Linked DNA regions of Immundisolibacter sp.. The protein of the gene in region 1 interacts with the protein of each later gene in a pairwise test. Links are inferred from orthologs where the notes say so. Each region holds a gene or a part of one and is shown on either strand. Other genes may lie near its edges.

What was found.
Region 2: the proteins of gyrB (region 1) and gyrA interact in binary tests that used the Escherichia coli proteins (3 or more experiments, as listed by UniProt). The link is inferred for Immundisolibacter sp. from one-to-one orthologs.

What each region holds. Positions count from the first base shown.
Region 1 is NZ_JACIZD010000001.1:323,459-330,655, reverse strand. What follows is about bases 437-3,540. They hold gyrB (DNA topoisomerase (ATP-hydrolyzing) subunit B), read left to right. Parts: upstream 437-836; coding sequence 837-3,245; downstream 3,246-3,540. Other genes in these bases: topA (type I DNA topoisomerase), read right to left, coding at 3,321-3,540; recF (DNA replication and repair protein RecF), read left to right, coding at 437-844. Outside these bases: more of recF, read left to right, coding at 1-436; more of topA, read right to left, coding at 3,541-5,621; H5U26_RS01570 (DUF494 family protein), read right to left, coding at 5,700-6,185; DNA-processing protein DprA, read right to left, coding at 6,194-7,147. UniProt on the Escherichia coli protein: DNA gyrase negatively supercoils closed circular double-stranded DNA in an ATP-dependent manner to maintain chromosomes in an underwound state.
Region 2 is NZ_JACIZD010000005.1:24,833-34,481, reverse strand. Bases 3,415-6,651 are described here. They hold gyrA (DNA gyrase subunit A), read left to right. Parts: upstream 3,415-3,808; coding sequence 3,809-6,451; downstream 6,452-6,651. Other genes in these bases: serC (3-phosphoserine/phosphohydroxythreonine transaminase), read left to right, coding at 6,499-6,651; fumC (class II fumarate hydratase), read right to left, coding at 3,415-3,495. Outside these bases: H5U26_RS08650 (hypothetical protein), read right to left, coding at 1-152; H5U26_RS08645 (hypothetical protein), read right to left, coding at 179-928; more of fumC, read right to left, coding at 2,101-3,414; more of serC, read left to right, coding at 6,652-7,581; H5U26_RS08620 (phosphoglycerate dehydrogenase), read left to right, coding at 7,611-8,777; pheA (prephenate dehydratase), read left to right, coding at 8,803-9,649. UniProt on the Escherichia coli protein: A type II topoisomerase that negatively supercoils closed circular double-stranded (ds) DNA in an ATP-dependent manner to maintain chromosomes in an underwound state.

The DNA.
Region 1 (7,197 bases):
ATTGCATGTCCGTCTGGATCGGGACGCGGCCGGTACGCGGATGCGGTTGGATGGGCGGCCGCTCAAGGCGGCATCGGAGCTGGCCCGGTTGCTGCCGGTTCTGGCGCTGTCCCAGGATGGGGTGCGGCGGTTCAGGATTGGATCCGGCGAGCGGCGCTCGGTGTTGGATTGGGGCTTGTTTCACGTGGAACCGGGATTTCACGTGACCTGGGCGCGGTATCACGCGGCCCTGGCGCAACGCAACGCAGCGCTTCGCGCCAGACAGCCGGCATCGCCGTGGTTGGATGTGATGGGCGAGGCCGGAGAGTCGATCAGTTCCTGCCGGGCAGCGTATGTCCGCAGGCTGCAGGCCTGTGTCGATGTGGTTTGCCAACGACTTCAGCTCGACTTTGGTGTGACGCTGGATCTGCAACGTGGCTGGCGTGATGGCGTGACCCTGGCCGAGTACTGGTTCGAATCCGAAGACAGGGACCGCGGTCTTGGCTACACTTCCGGTGGGCCGCATCGGGCAAATCTGCTTGTGCGCACCGAACAGAAGCTGGGCCTGGAGCACCTTTCGTCCGGGCAGATCAAGTTGCTTTATTTGATTTTGCGGCTGGCGCAGCTTGAGGATTTGCTGAAGCTGAAGCCCGAGTCGCAACCCCTCATTTTCTTTGACGATCTTGCCGCCGAGTTGGACGGCCGTCACCTGAGCGCCGTGCTGGCGGCTTTGGCGAGTCATCAGCTGCAGCGTTTCGTTACCTCTCCGGTCTTGCACGCCGAACTTACCGCCGATGTCGGCGCCGTGTTTCACGTGGAACGGGGCGCGCTGGTGCAGGCATCTTTCCGAGACTCCCATGACTGACGAACACATTTACGACTCTTCCAGCATCAAAGTACTGAAAGGCCTCGATGCGGTCCGCAAGCGTCCCGGCATGTATATCGGTGACACCGATGACGGCAGCGGGCTGCACCACATGGTGTTCGAGGTGGTGGACAACGCAATCGACGAAGCCCTGGCCGGGCACTGCAGTCACGTGAAGGTCGTCATACACAGTGACGGGGGCGTCAGCGTCGAGGACGATGGTCGCGGAATCCCCGTGGATATCCATGCCGAGGAAGGCTGCTCCGCGGCGGAAGTGATCATGACCACGCTCCACGCCGGCGGGAAATTCGACGACAACTCCTACAAGATTTCCGGCGGTTTGCACGGCGTCGGAGTCTCGGTGGTGAATGCACTATCCGAGTACCTGAAGCTGACCATCCGTCGGGACGGCAAACTGCACGAGCAGATCTACCGCGACGGCGTGCCACAGGCTCCGCTTGCGATCGTGGGCGACGCAGACTCGACCGGTACCAAGGTCTATTTCCGCCCCAGCCCGGTGGTATTCACCGACGTCGAGTTCCACTACGACATCCTGGCGAAACGCCTACGGGAACTGTCGTTTCTGAACTCCGGCGTACGCATCGAACTGAATGACGAACGCGACGACCGGCAGGAGGTTTTCGAGTATGTCGGCGGCATCAGCTCGTTTGTCGAGCATCTGAATCGCAACAAGACACCGCTGCACCCGACGGTGTTCCATTTCCTGGACCAGCGCGGCGATGTGGGGGTCGAGGTTGCCATCCAGTGGAACGACTCCTACCAGGAGACGATGTTCTGCTTCACGAACAACATTCCGCAACGGGATGGCGGCACGCATCTGGCCGGCTTTCGAACCGGTCTCACGCGTACGCTGAATCAATACATCGAAAAGGAAGGTCTGGCCAAGAAGGCCAAGGTCGAGACGGCCGGCGAGGACATCCGCGAGGGCATGACCTGCGTTCTGTCGGTCAAGGTGCCGGACCCGAAATTCTCGTCGCAGACCAAGGAAAAGCTGGTTTCATCCGAGGTCAAGGGCATCGTCGAGGCGGCCATCGCCGACAGGTTCAGCGATTTCCTGCTCGAGCATCCCGCCGAGGCGCGCGCCATCGTGTCCAAGATCATCGATGCTGCGCGGGCGCGCGAGGCGGCCCGGCGGGCCCGCGAGATGACCCGCCGCAAAGGCGTGCTGGATATCGCAGGGCTGCCCGGCAAGCTGGCCGACTGCCAGGAAAAGGACCCGAGCCTGTGCGAGCTCTACCTGGTCGAGGGTGATTCTGCCGGAGGCTCCGCAAAACAGGCCCGCGACCGGCGTTCGCAGGCCATTTTGCCGCTGAAGGGCAAGATCCTGAACGTCGAGAAGGCCCGGTTCGACAAGATGCTTGCGTCAGCCGAAGTCGGCACCTTGATCACGGCGCTCGGCTGCGGCATCGGCCGCGAGGAATACAACCCCGACAAGCTGCGTTACCACCGCATCATCATCATGACCGACGCCGACGTGGATGGCGCACATATCTGCACCTTGCTGCTGACGTTCTTCTATCGGCAGATGCCCGAGTTGATAGAGCGTGGTCATTTGTACATAGCCCAGCCTCCGCTGTATCGGGTCAGGAAGGGCAAACAGGAGCGTTACCTCAAGGACGACCGCACGCTGAACCTGTACCTGTTGGAACTGGCGCTGCAGAACGTGGCCCTTCATCCGTCACAGGATGCGCCAGCCCTGCCGGTGGAGGATTTCGAAGCCCTGGCCAAGGACTACACCGCCGCGCTGGCCTTGATCGAGCGTGCCAGCCGGCGCTTTGACCGGCGAATCCTGGATGCGCTTCTGGGGTTGCCGCGCGTGACCGAGGAACGCCTGCAGGACGCATCCGCGATGACGGCTCTGGCGGCGGGCCTGGAGGCTGCGCTCGCGGGCGGCTCCACGCGCTTTACCGCGCGCTGGCAGATCGCATCCGACGGTGCGCAAGGCGCGCTGCAGGTTGAGCGTCACGAGCACGGCGTGCGAACGACGTTTTCCCTGGGACAGGCGTTCTGGCACTCGCCCGAATATCGCGGCATCGGTGTGATGGCAGAGCGCCTGGCTGGCCTGATCGGGCCTGGCGCCACGCTGCGGATTGGCGACACCAGCCGCCCGGTGGCGCGTTTTGGGGACGCCCTTGAAGCGCTGCTTGCCGAAGGTCAGCGCGGGGTCAGTGTGCAGCGCTACAAGGGGCTCGGCGAGATGAATCCCGAGCAGCTATGGGAGACCACCATGGATTTCGCCACCCGGCGCCTGCTTCGGGTGCGGGTGGAGGACGTGGTGGCGGCCGATCAGATGTTCACCACCCTGATGGGCGATGAAGTGTCGCAGCGGCGCGAGTTCATCGAAACCAACGCGCTTGCCGTGGCCAATCTGGACGTGTGAGGTCCAGGCACTGCGCGCTGGCCATCGGTGCGGTGGCCAGTGCGCAATGCCCGCCGATCACTGCCTGGGCAGCCTTCAGGCGGCGCTTTCGGCCAGCTCCGGCGCCGGTTCCCGATAGCCGCAGGCCTTGTCGGGGCACAGTTTCTCGACGCCGCGCCGCTTGGTGGTCTTGATGGTCATGATGGCGTGTCCGCACTTCGGGCACGGCTGGGCCAGAGGCGGATCCCAGACGGCGTATTTGCAGTCCGGGTAACGACTGCAGGAATAAAACAGCTTGCCGTAGCGGGACTTGCGCTCCATGAGCGTGCCCTGTTTGCAGTCCGGGCAGCCGATGCCGGTGTCCTTGGGCTTGTTCAGGGGCTCCACGTGCTTGCAGGTGGGGTAGTTCACGCAGCCTATGAAGCGCCCGTAGCGACCGCGCTTGTAGGCCAGATCGCCGCCACACTCCGGACACTTGCGGTCCAGAAGCTCCAGTGGCGGCTCCGGCTCGCCGGTGGCCGGCTTGATGTCGCGCGTGTACTTGCACTCCGGATAGGCGGTGCAGCCGATGAAGTTGCCCCGCTTGCCAAGCCGTATCGCCAGCGGCTTGCCACATTCGGGGCAGGCCTCGTCCAGCTGCTGCTGCGTGACGTCCCGCCGCGCGACCGAGGTTTCGGTCTGCACCACTCGCTCGTGGAACGGCTGCCAGAAGCGCTCCAGCACCGGTACCCACTCCGCCTCGCCGCGCGACACAGCGTCCAGTTCGTCCTCCAGGCGGGCCGTGAAGTCGTAATCGACGTACTGGGTGAAGAACTCGGTCAGAAAGCGGCTGACCACGCGACCGACGTCGGTGGGCATGAAGCGCTTGCCGTCGAGCTGCACGTATTCGCGCTGCTGGAGCGTAGTGATGATACTGGCGTAGGTCGACGGCCGGCCGATGCCGAATTCTTCCAGCGCCTTGATCAGGCTGGCTTCGTTGAAGCGCGGCGGCGGCTCGGTGAAGTGCTGGTTCGCCTCGAGCGCGCGCAGTTCGACCAGCTCGTCCAACTCCAGCGCCGGCAGATTCGCATCGGCCTGCTCACCATCCTCGCGGTTGTCGTAAACGGCCAGGAAACCCGGCTCGCGCACCGTGGAGCCGGTCGCCCGCAGCAGCGTCGGCTTATGGCCGGGTGGGCACAGGTCGACCGCCACGGTGTCGATCACCGCCGGGTTCATCTGACAGGCAATGGTGCGGTTCCAGACCAGCGTGTAGAGCTTCAGCTGGTCCGCGCTCAGGTACGCGCGCACCGACTCGGGCGTGCGCGCCGCGGAGCTGGGCCGGATCGCCTCGTGGGCCTCCTGTGCGTTCTTGCTCTTGGTCTTGAACACATTGGGCGACTTGGGCAGCGTGTCGCTGCCAAATCGCTGGGCGATGAGCTCCCGGATCTCGGCTACCGCTTCCTGCGCCAGGCTGGTGGAGTCGGTACGCATGTAAGTGATCAGGCCGACCGGGCCGCTGCCGATGTCGATGCCCTCGTACAGCTGCTGCGCGATGCGCATCGTGCGCTGGGCGGTGAAGCCGAAGCGCTTGGAGGCTTCCTGCTGCAGGGTGGAGGTGATGAACGGCGGGCCGGGGTTGCGCTTGCGCGAGCGGCGGGTGATGGCGGCTACCTGCAGCCGGCCCTGGGCCTGCTGCTCGATGGTGCTGCGGATCAGCCCGGCGCGCTCGGCGTCGACCACGCTGAACTGTTCGATCTTCTCGCCTTCGAACTGCGCCAGTTTGGCGGCAAAGGCGGCCTTGCCCTTGGCGACGGTGGCATCCAGGGTCCAGTACTCGCGCGGCACGAAGGCCTCGATTTCCTCCTCGCGCTCGACGATCAGGCGCAGCGCCGGGCTTTGCACCCGCCCGGCGGACAGACCGCGGCGGATCTTCTTCCACAGCAGCGGTGAGATGTTGAAGCCCACCAGATAGTCGAGCGCCCGGCGAGCCTGCTGGGCGTTGACCAGGTCCATGGAAATTTCGCCCGGGTGCTCAACCGCATCCTGGATCGCCCGCTGCGTGATTTCGTGAAAAACCACCCGATGCACCGGCTTGTCGGCGAGCACCTTGCGCTCGCGCAGCAGTTCCGCCAGATGCCAGGCGATGGCTTCGCCTTCCCGGTCCGGGTCGGTGGCCAGCAGCAGCTGGTCGGCACTTCGCATCGCCTTGGCGATGGCATCGACGTGCCGGTTATTGCGCTCGATGCCCTCGTAGCGCATGGCGAAGTTGTGTTCGGTTTGCACCGCCCCTTCCTTGGCCACCAGGTCCCTGACATGGCCGTAGGAGGCAAACACCTCGTAGCCGGGGCCGAGGTACTTCTTGATGGTCTTGGCCTTGGCCGGGGATTCGACGACGACGACGGTTTTTGCTGGGTTCATGGTTCGCGCAGCGCCCGCCGTGGCGGTGCGGTTGTTGTCATTCGGACTGGGGCAGCCGCCAGGCGGGCGGCTGATGGGCTATTGCAGGCGCCGCAGCGCATCCGGTTGGGCCAGCTCTTCCATGTAGGCATACAGGTGAGCCGTGTCCGGCCGGTTGTAGATCACCATGAGCGTGATCCACTTGATGTCGTCGAGGTCGATTTCGTCCAGATCGAGCGCCATGGCGCGGTCGATGATGCGGTCCAGCGATGGCCTGTCGACCATCGGATTCTGCCCCAGCAGGATCAGAAAGCCGCGCGCTTCCAGCGTCAGGCGGTATTGCTCCTGGGCCGAGAACTGGCGCTGCGCATGGTCGCTCCAGGGTATGCAGTCGGTCTGGGTGGCCGTGTCATCATCCTGCGCCAGGCTTTCGAGCCAGTCGAAGGCATGGTCGATCTCCCCTTCACCAAAACCCATGCTGGCCAGCTGGCCGGCCAGTTCATCGCGGTCATCGTCGTCCATCGCGCCGTCCTCGCTGTAGTTGTCCAGCAGGAACATCAACACGTCGAGAACGGATTCCTTCATTGATACCCTCAGCGTGCCGGGTGCGGACCGCAGCGGCCAAACAGGCCACCGGGCAGGGCCGTCACCAGGCCATCCAGTTGCAGCGTCAAGAGCATGGTGGAAACTTCCGCCACCGTCAATCCGGTGCGAGCCACCAGCAGGTCCAGACTGACCGGGCTGTCGCCCATATTGGCCAGCACCGGATTGGTGGCCGCAGCCGGCCGGTCGGTGGCCGGCGGTGCTGCGGACAACGGACTCAGACCCCGCTCGAAGGGCGGCAGTTCCTCCAGAATGTCCGATACGTTCTCGACCAGCTTGGCGCCATCGCGAATCAGCGCGTGGCAACCGCGTGCCAGCGGGTTGTGGATGCCACCCGGGATGGCGAATACCTCGCGCCCTTGTTCGGCCGCCAGGCGGGCGGTGATCAGGGAGCCGCTTTGCGCGCCCGCCTCCACCACCAGCACACCCAGCGACAGGCCGCTGATGATCCGGTTGCGGCGCGGAAAGTTGAAGCTGCGCGGCGGCATGCCCACCGGCTGTTCGCTGACCAGGACGCCACGCTGGCGGATTTCCTGGGCGAGATTCAGGTGCTGGCGCGGATAGACGCGGTCCGGTCCGGTACCCAGTACGGCGATCGTCTGGCCGGGCCCGGACAGTGCGCCGCGATGGGCCGCGCCGTCCACGCCTTCGGCCAGGCCGCTCGTTACCAACAGACCGCATTGCGTAAGCGCCGAGGCCATGGCAAACGCGGTCTCCCGGCCGGCCGGCGAGGCATTGCGGCTGCCGACGATGGCGATCTGGGGCGCCAGCAGCAAGCGGGCATCGCCTTCCACCAGCAGCGCCAGCGGCGGGTCCGCGATATGCGCCAGTTGTGGGGGATAGCCGGGTTGGTCCAGAAACAGTGCCTGCCGGTCCTGGCCATTCTGCAGCCAGTCGAGGTCGGTGCGCGGTGGCATTTCGCCCGCGGCAAGGATCTTGTCCACCAGCGTCGTCCTGCCGCCCAGACAGTCCAGCAACGCCGCGCGATGCGCGC
Region 2 (9,649 bases), on another replicon or contig:
AGCTTGCCCCGACCGTCCTCGCCGAATTCGTAGGTAGTGCCGTACTGCGGGTCCACGTATGCGCCCGGTTGGAAGTCGCGGCCACACGCGGTGAGCAACAGCACCGGCAGCAGGGACAGCCCGCGCTTGAGGTTGAACAGGTTTCTGCGCATGGGTTCACTCCATCCGGTTCAGGTAGTCAGGGCTGTTCATGATCGGAGGGCGGAGACGTTCCCGGTTTCAGGGCCATCAGAACCTCCTCTTTAAGATTCTGCGCAGTGATCACTCGGCCATGCCGATAGCTGTTGAAGCCCACGTACAGGCAGGCGATCTGCGCCAGCGCCGCGAGCAGAAACAGGAACGTGCCCCGGGTGACAAACAGGAGCAGCGCAGCCGCTGCGACAATCAGGCAGATCAGGCCGAGGTGGGGAATGGTTAGGGCGTTCAGGCGAGGTCGGTACGCGGTGAGCCCAAGCAGGGCCAGCACGCAGCCGGCCAGTGCAACGATTCCCAGGGGCATCAGGATCAAGCCGCCCACGGCGCCGCTCAGCGTCAGGATGTAACTGTACCGGGCGTACTGGTCCGGGGGGATGAATGTCAGGATTCCGCCGGACACGAGGTTCTCTGCGGTGCCGGCTGACACGGATTTGCCCGGCGCAGCACTACTCGTGGTCGCAAACCGGACCGCGATGCCGGCGAGCAGGGCGATGACGCCGATCCAGAACCCGACGGGGCTATACAACGGAGTATCGCTGAAAATGCCAGCCCCCTGGCAGATGGCGGGGGAAGAATACAGGCAGGCCATCATTTTGGCGGCCATGTCTTTTCCGCCAAACCGGCCGATGCTGTCCATCGCCTCCGCGTACGCCGCCAGAAACCACACCACCGACAGCACGACGATTGCCGCGCCTCCCGATATCAGAATCAGGCTGAGCTTTTTGTAGTTCATGCCATTTCACTCCTGTAGGTACGGACCCTCTGACAAATCGTGTAATTCCCCCCGCTCCCGCGAGCTGGGGTTTTTGCGGATTGGCGCGAATCGAGGTGCCCCGGATGGCCCTTTGGGGGCTGGGCGCCTTGTTTGCGGGGGGCACTGGGGTGGATCTATACCGGTCATGCCAGCATCCGCTTGCGCATCAGGTGCAGGTTCGCCGGATTGATCAGCGTGCAGACCTGGACGACGCTCTTGACAGAACCCTTGTAGCGCACCCGGACGTAGCCAAGCGGGCATTTGAGTGCCCGAAGGAGGTGCTCCGCCTGATTGCGCATACGCGACCGGCGCCGGTGGGTGCGCTTGTTGGCCGCCGTCAGCGGGCGCCGCGTACTCGCCTTCAGGGCCACCGCCCAGCAGGCGCCGGGCCGGTGGGCCGCCCGCTTGATCCGGTAGTTCACGTAGCCCTTCTTGTCACCGAACTCGGTCCGGTCGCCCTCCCGCAGCAGGTCCGGCAGTTGGCTGATGCCCGGCGCATGGGCCGGGGTTACCGACACGGCGTGCGTCAGACCGCTGTCGACGTCGGCCCCGATGTGGATATTCATGCCGAAGTACCACTGGTTGCCCTTCTCGGTCTGGAGTATCTTGAGGTTTCGCGCTTTGGCCTGTTCTTCGTCGACGTCGGGGCATGGATGATGGTCGCATCGACCATCGTGCCGCCCTTGAGCAGCAGTCCGCAGTCTTCGAGCACGCTGTAGATCAACTCCAGACCGGCGAGGCGGCGCATGGACTCGATCTTGTATAGCGCGTCCTCCATGCCCGCGCCGGAGAGCGCGCGTGCCCCTGCTGCATGAGGTAGATGCGCAGCATCGCACCCAGCGCTTCGGGCTGGGTGCCACGGCGGCCAGCCTTCGGGTAATGCGGCTCGATGACCGCCTCCAACGCAGCTCAGTACACCACGCACTCCATCTCGGCGAGGAAGGCTTCGCGCCAAATCCGCCTTTTTCTTGGTCGCAAACGCCAGCACCTCAAGCGTTGCTTGCGTCATCCGCATCGCCCCCAGTTTCAGTAGCTGAATCGTACCTCGACGCCGATTCGTTTATTGGGGTTCCCTGGCGCTGAGCGTGATCCGCCTGCCGCGTTACATCACTTTGCGCACGGGTACGGCGCCGCCGCGAACGGCGTCGGGCTCAGCCCGGCCCCAGCATGTCCGCCGGGCGGATCAGGCGGTCGAAATCCTCGGGGCTGAGCAGGCCGAGTGCGACCACGGATTCCTTGAGCGTCAGGTTCTCGTGGTGCGCCTTCTTGGCTGCCTTGGCGGCATTGTCGTAGCCGATGTGCGGATTCAGTGCCGTCACCAGCATCAGGTTGCGGTCCAGGTACTGGGCGATCTGTGCCTCGTTGGCCACCGTGCCGGCGGCGCAGTGGTCGGCAAAGGAACGGCTGGCGTCGGTCAGCAGGCGGACCGATTGCAACAGGTTCCTGATCAGCAGCGGCTTGAAGACATTCAGTTCCAGGTGCCCGCTGGCGCCACCGAAGTTGATGGCGACGTCGTTGCCGAACACCTGCGCGGCCACCATGGTCAGCGCCTCGGACTGCGTCGGGTTGACCTTGCCGGGCATGATCGAGCTGCCCGGTTCGTTCTCCGGCAGGTACAGCTCGCCGATGCCGCAGCGCGGGCCGGAGCCCAGCAGGCGGAAGTCGTTGGCGATCTTCATGCACGCGGCGGCGGCGGTCTTGAGCGCGCCGCTCATCCACACGATGGCGTCGTGCGCGGCCAGCGCCGCGAACTTGTTCGGCGCGGTGATGAAGGGCAGCGCGGTCAGTTCCGCGATGCGGTCGGCCACCGCATCGGCAAACCGCGGATGGGTATTGAGACCAGTGCCGACCGCGGTGCCGCCGATGGCCAGTTGGTACAGGCGCGGCAGGGCACTGTCCACGGCGTCGATGACGTCGTTCAGCTGGTGCACGTAGCCGCTGAATTCCTGGCCCAGGGTCAGCGGCACGGCGTCCATCATGTGGGTGCGGCCGACCTTGATGATGGACTCGAACTGGGCAGCTTTTCTGGCCAGCACGTCGCGCAGGTGGCGCAGGGCCGGCAGCAGCGCGTCGTGCACCTCGCGCGCGGCGGCGATGTGCATGGCAGTGGGGAAGGTGTCGTTCGAGGACTGGCTCTTGTTGACGTCGTCGTTCGGGTGGACGGGCTTTTTGGAGCCCAGTTCGCCGCCGGCCATTTCGATGGCGCGGTTGGCGATCACCTCGTTCACGTTCATGTTGCTCTGGGTGCCGGAGCCGGTCTGCCACACCGCCAGCGGGAAGTGGTCGTCGAGCTTGCCGTCGGCCACTTCGGCCGCCGCGCGGGCGATCAGGTCGGCTTTGTCCTGCGGCATCAGGCCAAGATCGGCGTTGGTCAGCGCAGCGGCCTGTTTCAGCACGCCAAAGGCGTGGATCACTTCCAGTGGCATGCGCTCGCGCTCGCCGCCGATGGCGAAGAACTTCAGGCTGCGGGCGGTTTGCGCGCCCCAGTAGCGGTCGGCCGGGACTTCCAGCTCGCCCATGGTGTCGCGCTCGATGCGAAAGGACATTGCCTGACTCCGTATTGAAATGGGTGACTTCGCGAGGCCGGAATTCTACCGGGCGCGGCGGCCCCGGCCGGGTGGTATCGACCGCCCCGGTGCGGTAACCGGGCACAAGTTCGGGCAAGCGCCTGCGACAACGCAGCGGGTTTGTCCCGGCCGTGGCGAGTCGGGACGGCAGGCCCCCTGTGCTAGACTTCGCGCCGCACCGGAGCGATTTATGCCGCGCGTCCGAGCCTGCTGGCGGGGTCCGCGCGAGCGTCGTTTGTGGCGGCCCAGGCGCCCCCGAATCCATACCCACATTCCTTAATTTGGCGACAGCATGACCGAGTTCGCCCGCGAAGTTATTGCCGCGAACATCGAGGACGAGCTCAAGCGCTCCTACCTCGACTACTCCATGAGCGTCATCGTCGGGCGCGCCCTGCCGGACGTGAAGGATGGTCTCAAGCCGGTGCACCGGCGCGTGCTGTATGCCATGCACGAATCCGGCCACCACTGGAACCGCGCGCACGTGAAGTCGGCGCGCGTGGTCGGCGAGGTGATGGGTAAGTACCACCCGCACGGCGACTCGGCCATCTACGACACGCTGGTGCGCATGGCGCAGCCGTTCTCGCTGCGCTACCCGCTGATCGACGGCCAGGGCAACTTCGGCTCGGTGGACGGCGACTCGCCGGCCGCCATGCGCTACACCGAATCGCGCCTGTCGCGGATCGCCAGCGAGCTGCTGGCCGACATCGACATGGACACGGTCGATTTCGTGCCCAATTACGACGGCAAGGAACGCGAACCGGCGGTGCTGCCGTCGCGCCTGCCGAACCTGCTGGTCAACGGCTCCACTGGCATTGCCGTGGGCATGGCCACCAACATCCCGCCGCACAACCTGGTCGAGGTGGTCAACGCCTGCGTGGCGCTGATCGACGACCCGGACATCGACCTCGACGGCCTGATGGTGCACCTGCCGGGGCCGGATTTCCCGACCGCCGCCAGCATCAACGGCGCCGCCGGCATCCGCGAGGCCTACGCCACCGGCCGCGGCAAGATCTACCTGCGCGCCCGGGTCGAGATCGAGGAGGACAAGAAGACCGGCAAGGCGAGCCTGGTCATCTTCGAGCTGCCGTATCAGGTCAACAAGGCGCATCTGCTGGAAAAAGTCGCCGAGCTGGTCAAGGAAAAGCGCATCGAGGGCATTACCGAGATCCGCGACGAGTCCGACAAGGACGGCATGCGGGCGGTGATCGAGCTGCGCCGCGGCGAGGTGCCGGAGGTGGTGCTCAATCACCTGTACCAGCAGACGCAGCTGCAGGCCGTGTTCGGCATCAACATGGTGGCACTGGTCGACGGCCAGCCGCGCCAGCTGACGCTGCACGAGGTGCTCGAAGCCTTCATCCGCCACCGCCGCGAGGTGGTCAGCCGGCGCACACTGTTTGCGCTGCGCAAGGCGCGCGACCGGTTGCACATCCTGGAAGGCCTGGCTGTCGCGCTGGCCAACATCGAGCGCGTGATCGCCCTGATCCGCGGCTCGCAGACCACGGACGAAGCCCGCGCCAAGCTGACCGCCGAGGGCTTCGCGCCCGGTTTCGTGGGCGAGATGCTGACCCGCGCCCTGGGCGTGGACGCGCAGCGCCCGACCGAGACCGGCCGTGGCCTGATCGATGGCGCCTATTACCTGAGCGATCGCCAGGTGCAGGCCATCCTGGACATGCGTCTGCAGCGCCTGACGGGGCTGGAACGGGACAAGATCGTCGACGAGTACGGCGAGCTGACGGTGCAGATCGCCGACCTGCTGGACATCCTGGGCAGCGACACGCGCCTGCTGGCCGAGATCCGCCGCGAGCTGCTGGAAATCCGCGACCAGTACGGCGACAAGCGGCGCACGACGATCATGGTCGACCGCCTGGACCTGACATCCGAGGACCTGATCGCGCAGCAGGACCTGGTGGTGACCTTCTCGCACCAGGGCTACTGCAAGTCGCAGCGGGTCAGCGAGTACCGCTCGCAGCACCGCGGCGGGCGCGGCCGCTCGGCGGCGCGGGTCAAGGAAGAGGACTTCATCGAGCGCCTGTTCGTGGCCAACAGCCACGACACGCTGCTGTGCTTCTCGAACGCCGGCAAGGTGTACTGGCTGAAGGTCTACGAGCTGCCGCTGGCCGGCTCCGGCAGCCGCGGGCGGCCGATCGTGAACCTGCTGCCGCTGGGCGAGGGCGAGCGCATCAGCGCCGTGCTGCCGGTGCGCGAGTTCGACGCCGAGCGTTTCGTGGTGTTCGCCTCGCGCCGCGGCCTGATCAAGAAAACCGCGCTGGCCAATTACTCCCGCCCGCGCAGCGCCGGCATCATCGCGCTGGACATCGTGGACGGCGACGCCCTGGTGGCGGTGGCGCTCACCAGCGGCAGCGATCATGTGCTGCTGTTCACCGACGACGGCAAGGTGCTGCGTTTCGACGAGCGCGACGTGCGCCCCATGGGCCGCGATGCGCGCGGTGTGCGCGGCATGCGTCTGCACCAGGACCAGAACCTGATCGGCATGGTGGTGGCGCAGCCCCAGGGCGATATCCTGACCGTCACCGCCAACGGCTACGGCAAGCGCACGCCGCTGGCCGATTACCCGGTCCGCGGCCGCGGCGGCATGGGCGTGATTTCCATCCAGACCAGCGCCCGCAATGGCCCGGTGGTGGGCGCGGTGCAGGCGGTCGAGTCCGAACAGGTGATGCTGGTCACCAACGCCGGCACGGCCATCCGCACCACGGTGGCGAGCATTTCCCTGCTGGGCCGAAACACCCAGGGCGTGAAGCTGATGGGTGTGGGTGAGGGCGAGCTGCTGGCCGGTCTGGCGGTGGTGGCACCCGAGGATGAAGAGTCCGAAGGCGAGCCGATCGACGGTGATGACGCCGCGACCGATCGGACCGCAGCCGACCCGGCCGAGCGGCCCGGCGACACCAACCCGGACGACGTTTCGCCCGACGCATGACGCAGACGGCCGCCGCCCCGCGCGGCGGCCCAGACACGGAGACAACGATGGCACGCGTATACAACTTCAGCGCCGGCCCGGCGGTATTGCCCGAGCCGGTGCTGGCGCAGGTGCGGGATGAGCTGCTCGACTGGCACGGCTGCGGCATGTCGGTGATGGAAATGAGCCACCGCGGCAAGGAATTCATGGCCATCCAGGCCGAGGCCGAGGCCGACCTGCGCGCGCTCATGGGCATCCCGGCCAACTACAAGGTGCTGTTCCTGCAGGGCGGCGCTAGCTTGCAGTTCTCGATGCTGCCGCTGAACCTGCTGCCGGCGGGCGGCAAGGCCGACTACGTGCTGACCGGCTCCTGGGCCAAGAAAGCCGCCGCCGAGGCCAAGCGCTACGGCACGGTCAACATCGCGGCGAGCAGTGCCGAGACCAACTTCAACCGCATCCCGGGCCAAAGCGAGCTCAAGCTCGACCCGGCCGCCGCCTACGTGCACATCACCGGCAACAACACCATCTTTGGCACCGAGTACCACTACACGCCGGACACAGGTTCAGTGCCGCTGGTGTCGGATGCCTCCAGCCACATCCTGTCGCGGCCGGTGGACGTCAGTCGCTACGGGCTGATCTATGCCGGGGCGCAGAAGAACGTCGGCCCGGCCGGTCTGACGCTGGTGATCGTGCGCGATGACCTGATCGGCCGCTGCCGCGAGGGTGCGCCGACCATGCTCGACTACGCCATCCATGCCGAAAACGACTCCGCCTACAACACGCCGCCGACGTTTGCCATCTACGTGTCCGGCCTGGTGTTCAAGCACCTGCTGGCACAGGGCGGGCTGGCGGCGGTGGAGCGGGCCAACGTAGAGAAGGCCAGCCTGCTCTACGACCTGCTCGATCGCAGCGGCTTCTACAACTGCCCCACCGAGCCGGCCAGCCGCTCGCGCATGAACGTGCCGTTCACGCTGGCCAATGCCGAGCTCGATGCGCCGTTCCTGGCCGAGGCGAAGAAAGCCGGCCTGGTGCAGCTGAAAGGCCACCGCAGCGTCGGCGGCATGCGTGCGAGCATCTACAACGCCATGCCGCTGGCCGGCGTGCAGGCGCTGGTCGATTTCATGATCGACTTCGAGCGCCGCCACGGCTGACGGCCACATCACTTCGCAGGAATACCGCCATGTACCGCGTACTCGCGCTGAACAACATCTCCAAGGTCGGCCTGTCGCGTCTGCCGGCCGACCGCTTCCAGATCGGCAAGGACCTGGCCGATCCGGACATCATCCTGCTGCGCTCGGCTGACCTGCACAGCATGGACCTGCCGGCCTCGCTGCTGGCCGTGGGTCGGGCCGGCGCCGGCGTGAACAACATCCCGGTGGCAGCGCTGTCGGCGCGCGGCATTCCGGTGTTCAACACGCCGGGCGCCAACGCCAATGCGGTCAAGGAGCTGGTGATTGCCGGCCTGCTGCTGGCGGCGCGCAACATCTGCCAGGCCTGGGCCTACACGCAGGCGCTGGAAGGCGACGCGCAGACCGTGGAGCACGCGGTCGAGGCCGGCAAGAAACAGTTCGCCGGCTTCGAGCTGCCGGGCCGCACGCTGGGCGTGGTGGGCCTGGGCGCCATCGGCCGGCTGGTGGCCAACGCCGCCCTGGGGCTGGGCATGAAAGTGGTCGGCTACGACCCGGGCATCACGGTCGAGGGCGCCTGGCAGCTGTCGTCGCAGGTGCAGCGGGCGCCGAGCGTCGAGGCGGTGTTCGCGCAGGCCGATTTCATCACCTTCCATGTGCCGCTGAACGATCACACCCGCGGCCTGGCCAACGCCGACACGCTGCGCCTGGCCCGTCCCGGCCTGACGGTGCTGAACTTCGCCCGCGCCGGCATCGTCGACACCGACGCCGTGGCCGCCGCGCTGGAGACCGGGCAGGTGCATTACTACGTGAGCGATTTCCCCAAGCCGGGGCTGATCGGCCACCCGCGCGTCATTGCCCTGCCGCACCTGGGCGCCTCCACTGCCGAGGCGGAGGAGAACTGCGCCGTGATGGTGGCCGATCAGGTGCGCGACTACATCGAGAACGGCAACATCACCAACGCGGTCAATTTCCCGTGGGTGGTCATGCCGCGCGCCGAGGGTGCGGTGCGCCTGTCGGTGGTCAACGCCAACGTGCCCAACATGGTCGGCCAGATCACCACTGCGCTGGCCGAGGCCAAGCTGAACATCGTCGACATGATCAACAAGTCCAAGGGCGAGCTCGCCTACACGCTGGTGGACGTGGATCGCCCGCTGCCGGCCGAACTGCTGGCGAAGATCCGCGCCATCGCGGGCGTGCTGGCGGTGCGCTGTCCCTGACCGGCGCCAGGCGGACGGAGGAGGCATGACGCAGGACGGCAAGCTGGCCCAGATTCGGCACCGTATCGACACGATCGACGGTGAGCTGCTGCGCCTGCTGTCCGAGCGGGCGGCCTGCGCGCAGCAGGTGGCCGAGGTCAAGCAGGCTGCCGGCGAGACGGTCTTCTACCGTCCGGAGCGCGAGGCGCAGGTGCTGCGCCAGGTGGCCGCTGCCAATCCCGGGCCGTTGCCGGACGAGGCAGTCGCGCACATCTTTCGGGAAATCATGTCGGCCTGCCTGGCCCTGGAGCGGCCGCTCACGGTGGCGTATCTGGGTCCGCCGGGGACCTTCTCGCAGGACGCCACGCACAAGCACTTCGGGCAGGCCATCAGCAGCCTGCCGCAGACCACCATCGAACAGGTGTTTCGCGAGGTCGACGCCGGCGCTGCCGACTATGGCGTGGTGCCGATCGAGAACTCCACCGAGGGCGCGGTCACGCACACGCTGGACATGTTCCTGAGCACGCCGCTGACCATCTGCGGCGAGGTGGAGCTGGCCGTGCATCAGCAGCTGCTGAGCAAGGCGCCCGACCTGGCCGGCGTGAAACAAATCTATTCGCACGCCCAGTCGCTGGCGCAGTGCCGGCGCTGGCTGGCCGGGCACCTGCCGGGCGTGGCCTGCGCGGCGGTCAGCAGCAACGCCGAAGCGGCCCGGCGCGCGGCCAGCGAAGCCGGCGCCGCCGCCATTGCCGGCGAGTCGGCCGGGCGCCTGTACGAGCTCACGCGCCTGGCCGCCAATATCGAGGACGAGCCGGGCAACACCACGCGTTTTCTGGTCATCGGCCGGCACGACACGCAGCCATCGGGACGCGACAAGACCTCGCTGCTGCTGT